Linked DNA regions of Alkalihalophilus pseudofirmus. The protein of the gene in region 2 interacts with the protein of the main gene of each other region in a pairwise test. Links are inferred from orthologs where the notes say so. Each region holds a gene or a part of one and is shown on either strand. Other genes may lie near its edges.

The links. The genes of interacting proteins can lie anywhere in the genome.
Region 1: the proteins of serC (region 2) and selB interact in binary tests that used the Escherichia coli proteins (3 or more experiments, as listed by UniProt). The link is inferred for Alkalihalophilus pseudofirmus from one-to-one orthologs.

The regions. Positions count from the first base shown.
Region 1 is NZ_CP117835.1:2,467,682-2,470,627, forward strand. What follows is about bases 78-2,946. They hold selB (selenocysteine-specific translation elongation factor), read right to left. Parts: upstream 2,554-2,946; coding sequence 601-2,553; downstream 78-600. Other genes in these bases: PQ478_RS13265 (glycosyltransferase), read right to left, coding at 78-604. In the rest of the region: more of PQ478_RS13265, read right to left, coding at 1-77. UniProt on the Escherichia coli protein: Translation factor necessary for the incorporation of selenocysteine into proteins. It probably replaces EF-Tu for the insertion of selenocysteine directed by the UGA codon. SelB binds GTP and GDP.
Region 2 is NZ_CP117835.1:752,851-755,910, reverse strand. The notes cover bases 52-3,034. They hold serC (3-phosphoserine/phosphohydroxythreonine transaminase), read left to right. Parts: upstream 52-990; coding sequence 991-2,079; downstream 2,080-3,034. Other genes in these bases: PQ478_RS03860 (HTH-type transcriptional regulator Hpr), read left to right, coding at 2,922-3,034; PQ478_RS03865 (YtxH domain-containing protein), read left to right, coding at 2,388-2,735; PQ478_RS03875 (HIT family protein), read left to right, coding at 419-853; PQ478_RS03880 (long-chain-fatty-acid--CoA ligase), read right to left, coding at 52-207. Also shown: more of PQ478_RS03880, read right to left, coding at 1-51; more of PQ478_RS03860, read left to right, coding at 3,035-3,060. UniProt on the Escherichia coli protein: Catalyzes the reversible conversion of 3-phosphohydroxypyruvate to phosphoserine and of 3-hydroxy-2-oxo-4-phosphonooxybutanoate to phosphohydroxythreonine. Is involved in both pyridoxine and serine biosynthesis.

The DNA of each region.
Region 1 (2,946 bases), 1.7 Mb from region 2 along the record:
CATGCTCAAGAGCTGCACCGACAAATACCACTTTCATTTCTGGATACCGTTCAGCTAAGGAAGTAAATGCCTCCCATAAATAAAAGATATCCTTAACCTTTCTCAATCCTGCAGGTAATAAAATCACAGGATTTCCTTTAGGCAAAAGAATAGACTCATCAGTCTCTGCTGGCAGCCATATACTTTGCGGAATCACATGAGTCCGGTCGCTCAGGTCTGGATAAGAAGCTGCCACTTTTTCTTTCCCATCATCCGTAAATACGGTAACAGCACATGAGTCATCAGCTACATTCCCCATCAAAAGCAATGCATTTGGATCAGCTAAGTCTTCGTTAATATCTGTCCCTCCTGATGTAAGGACATATGGCTTGTTGAGGCTAACATCATGCTTATTCTTCCAGTTGGCAAACCTCCGTAAATGTAGAATGTGGTAAAGATCCACTTCATCAAAAATTTCCTGCCAACGATCATTCCACGTCATTTCCTCATAAGCGAAAACAACTACTTCTATATCCATTAGACGCAGTCCGTGCACGATACGTTTCGCAGTAGTCGCATTTCCTCTGTTTTGTTTAAAGTAAGGAGTAAAAAACAACACTCTCACGATTGTCTCACCCACTGCTCTATATGTTCAGTAATCCACACTCTTTTTTGGTCATCCCGTTTTGTGAGCTTTAGAGAATCTAGTTTTTCTAAAAAAGGAACAAGATATTTTCGTGAAAGTTCAGTATGATCTTTTGCTTCCTGTAATGTAAAACTCTCACTCGAACGCTCCCATAATTCCTTTACCATCATTTTAAATGGCTCATAATGAACAACTAATTTTTCATCTAAACGGTAAATAAGCTCTTCTTGTTCAAAATAGTGAATAAGCTCCGGTCTTAAATTCTCAGGCAGCTGCTGCGCCTCTAGATGATCGATAAGAGGCGAAACTTTAAACCCTTCTTTCCGAAGAGCCCCTAACACATGCTCAACCCTTTTTTCCCATTTCTTTGGAGGGTGCGGGTGATGAGAGACAAGAGCAATGCTTGGACCAATGCGGCGGACTGAACCATTCTCAATTTCATTTTCAATTACAGATTCAAATAAAACGTTCGGGAATGCTGATTTATTTGCCTGAATCAATTCTGCTTTTGCCATCCCTTTTCTCATTGGATGGTCGTTATGATATGTCGTAAGATCTTGTATAACTGTTCTCACAGCAAGAGCTGACACTTCTTTTGAGGTGACAATTGAATTGCTCAAGGGTATAAATTCTTTTTCTTTAATTGCTGCTTCTACTATTTCTGCTTGTAATCCGGTATGTGAAATTATTTCGTCTATTGATAATGCTTTTCTTTCCGACAATAGGTTTATGATTAATTCTTCAGGCGTCCCTTCACGCTTTTTAGCTAGCATCTGAACAGTCGCCTGACCAAATTTATACGTCTGGCCATGCCCATCAATGACTTCTCCGCCGCCGATCGTCTCCATTGGAGTAGGACGTCTTAAAATAAATCGGTCTCCACGCCTTGTCACCACCGGTTCGTCTAAGCGCAGCTGGCAAAGGACTTCATCTCTCTCTGCTTGTAACTCATTGCGGTCAAAAAAGACGATTTTTCCATACACTTCTGATGTGCCAATATGTAATTTAATTGCCTGGCGCTGTTTGATCAAATGGTTCAGTTCATTAACTGTCTTTAAAGCAATATCAATCGTTTGTGTCGACTCATAACGGCCTGGTGCAGCGATCACATCCCCTCTTTTTAGCGAAGCTTTTTCAATGCCTCCTATATTAATTGCTACCCGCTGGCCGGCATGCCCCTCTTCTCTAGGCTGATGATGCACTTGAAGCTGTCTTGCTCGAACTAACTTACCCTGTGGCAGCACTTCGACCATATCACCTTCCTGTATCATGCCTTCATAAACTGTTCCTCTCACAACGGTACCTTGTCCATGAACGGTAAATACTTGATCAATCGGCAGTCTAAATGCTCCGCTTGCATTACGCACATCTAGGACAGACAATTGCTCGATTAACCCTGCTTTCAATTCTTCTAAACCGACTTCTTCAATGCTGTCAACGAGAAAGACAGGCTGGCTATCAAGAAACGTTCCTCTGATTGAATCTTCTATATCCATTCTTGCTAGTTCTAGCATTTCAGAGTCTACTTTAGTTATTTTGGTCACCACAACCACACCTCGCTTGATCCCAAGCAAGGTCAGGATATCTAAATGTTCGCGCGTCTGCGGCATGACGCCTTCGTCTGCTGCGATCACAAGCATAACCATATCAATACCTGCAACGCCTGCAATCATCTGTCTGATAAAGCGTTCATGTCCAGGAACATCAATGATCGATACTTCCATATCCTCATTTAAAGTGAGCGGCGCATAACCTAGCTCTATGGAGATTTTTCGTTCCTGCTCTTCTTTTAAACGGTCTGTATACACATTTGTTAATGCTTTGGTCAGAGATGTTTTCCCGTGATCAATATGACCGGCCATTCCAATGGTAAAATGTTTTTTCACACAAGCCACTTCCTTCTCTCCGTATGTACGTTGTATTATCATACTACACGCCACACAGCAGTTAAAAGCGATTTACTAAAATGTTATGGGGACGTAAAAAAGCCATCTGATTGGATGGCTTAAATTTAAGATATTTAGAAAATGAATATATAAAAATTCAAGTCAGAAATACGCGGCAGCTTGTATTAATAAGCCGCTCCTGAACGATACTTCGCTTTCCGTGTGGAGCTAGTGAGCTTCCTCGGGCTAAAGCACTGTGGGATCTCACTTTTGCTCTAGTCCACACAGGAGTCTTCGTATCATTCATCCGCTAAGACAGAGCGTAATTAGTTATGTGATTATAAGGAATTTTCAAACCAAAAAGTTCCCAATTGATTACTCAACAACTAATCTCTACTAACGTATTTTTGCCAGCAAACATCTACTCTACATTTC
Region 2 (3,060 bases):
AAGCATATCTTCTGTATTGGGAGCAAGGTAAGCAACTTTGTCTCCTTTTTGGATACCTAGTTTTGTTAATCCATAAGACAATTGTTGTACTCGTTCATTTAATTGCTGATATGTAAGCGTTCTCTCTTCTCCGACAATAGCTGGCTTATCCCCATATAATTCAACAGCACGATCTAGAAAATCAAGCAAAACTAAAGGTACATGCATAATCGTTCCTCCCGCTTCTGATTTATTTAAATTTTCTAACTATATCATACCATATAGCCCTTTCTGTGCCAATAACACACTGATGTTTATCTTCTGTTACAAAACAGACGAACGACTTGCATGTCCATAACTCACTAAGATATAGTAGAAAAAAGAAAATTACTCCATATATAATCTATATTTATCCAAATCAAATCGAAAGGGTGATAAGATGTCTCACGATGTAAATTGTATATTTTGTAAGATCATTAAGGGAGAGATTCCTTCTGCAAAAGTTTATGAAGATGAAAAGGTTCTAGCTTTTATGGATATTAGTCAAGTGACAAAAGGGCATACATTATTAATACCTAAAGCTCACAAGGCAGATGTGTTTGAGCTTGATACAGAACTTGCCAGCCACCTTTTCTCAGTTGTTCCGAAATTAGCAAAAGGCCTTAAAGCTACATACAAGCTTGAAGGATTAAACATAGTAAATAATAACGGGGAAACAGCTGGCCAAACTGTCTTTCACTATCATGTCCATTTAATTCCTCGCTACGGTAAGGGCGATGGATTTGGCGCAGTATGGAAAGATCACAGCTCAGACTATAAGCCAGAAGAATTGCAAGAAATGGCAGCTGCTATTTCTGCACATGTTACGAACTGACCAAATGGTCAGTTCTTTTTTTCTGTACATTCAGAAAATATCTCTCCTTTCCTCTCCTTTTTTAAATAAATTATGGTACGATAATCGTATTAGAAAAAACATTACTGTAGTACCGAATTAAAGGAGTGGAAAGAGAAATGAGCAAACAGGTTTTTAACTTTAATGCAGGCCCTTCAGCCCTGCCTAAGCCAGTATTAGAAAAAGCACAAGAAGAATTACTTAATTTCGGTGACAGCGGCATGTCAGTTATGGAGCTTAGCCACCGCAGCAAAACATACGAAGCAGTCCATCAAGAAGCTAAAAGTTTACTAACCGAACTCTTAGAGATTCCTCACAACTACGAGATTCTCTTTCTTCAAGGCGGCGCTAGCTTGCAATTTTCAATGATTCCGATGAACTTGCTTAAAGAAGGTAAAACAGCAAGCTTTGTTATGAGTGGTTCATGGTCTGAAAAAGCTCTAAAAGAAGCTCAATTAGTTGGCGAAGCGAAGATTCTTTCCTCTTCAAAAGATGAAAATTACCGTTCAATCCCTGAAGTTAACTCATCTGAAATTAATGCAAATGATGCATATATTCATATTACATCAAATAACACCATCTTCGGTACACAGTGGTCCACCTATCCAGATACAAAAGATATTCCTTTAATTGCAGACATGTCGAGTGATATCCTCTCACGACCGATTGACGTCAGCAAATTTGGAATGATTTACGCAGGAGCACAAAAAAATCTTGGCCCTTCTGGTGTAACAGTTGTTATTATCAGAAAAGATTTGCTAGAGAGCGCCAATGACCAAATTCCAACTATTCTTCGTTACCAAACGCATGCTAAAGCCGATTCCCTATACCATACCCCACCAACATTTGCGATCTACATGCTTCGTAATGTTTTACAGTGGGTGAAGGATCAAGGCGGTGCAAGCGGTATTGCTCAAGCAAACGCCAAAAAAGCACAGCTCCTTTATGCTACCATTGATGAAAGCAATGGCTTTTATACAGGACATGCGACAAATGAAAGCCGATCTCATATGAATGTAACGTTCACTTTACAGAGCGAAGAACTGACTAAATCTTTCTTGAGCGAAGCAGCTGAAAAAGGCTTTGTCGGTTTAGGTGGACACCGTTCTGTTGGGGGATGTCGTGCATCAATTTATAATGCTGTTCCATTAGAAGCTTGTGAAGCACTAAGAGCATTCATGGTTGAATTCCAAAATAAACACGCTTAATTAGAAAGAGAGCTGTAAATGAACAGCTCTCTTCTAGACATATACTAAAAGCCATCCAGATAGGACTCCACTGATGATAAAACATGTAAACATGATCAATATTGTTTTTCTCCAATAGGTTCTCTCTGAAGCATCTTTCGTTTTCACAAACCTTGAAATTGAATAAATGAGACTATACATCAATAATAAACTTACAGATAGTACCAATAAAATGAGTGCGTGCTGCATAGTCATCTTCCCTCCTTTTTTTATTGTATGAGCGGCAGATGGCACACATGACGATCAATTATGGATGAGGTGAGAAAAATATGCATATTAAATCTTTACTTTCTGGGATTGTTGCTGGAGTTGTAGTAGCAGGTACAGCTACTCTATTCACTACCCCAGCATCGGGTCGTGAGCTTCAAGAAACGTGTAAGGATCGAGTTCAAAAAGTACGTAAAGGTGTTAAGCAATTTTCTAATGATTCCATCGTATTAAAAGAAAAAGTAACAGAAACAACCCAGCTAGGCATTCAATCAATTAAAGCAGTTAGCTCAGAAGTGAAAGAAAGTATTTCTGACTGGCAAAAAGAGGTTCAGCCAAGTATCGATCAGCTAAGAAAAGATACAGAAGAACTTCAACGCCGAGTATCTCAGATGAAGCAGCTAGATTAAGCTGCTTTCTCTTTAGTAAATAATCACTATATAAATATAGATTTACAAACATTTTTTAGAAAATTTCTAAAAAGAAGAGAATTCCTCTTTCTTTTTGACACATTCCTTGTCATAATAAGTAATAAAAGTATTCAGAAATAGCTTTATAAAAGATAAAGAAATATGAAGCGTGATAGGGGGAGAAAAATGGAGCCAAACGAACCTTACTCTTTAAAACAGTCTGTTATTTTCAATCATAAGGTTGCGCAATTAAGTAAAGCACTTTGGAAGTCGGTAGAAAAAGATTGGCAGACATGGATTAAACCATTTGATTTAAATATTAATG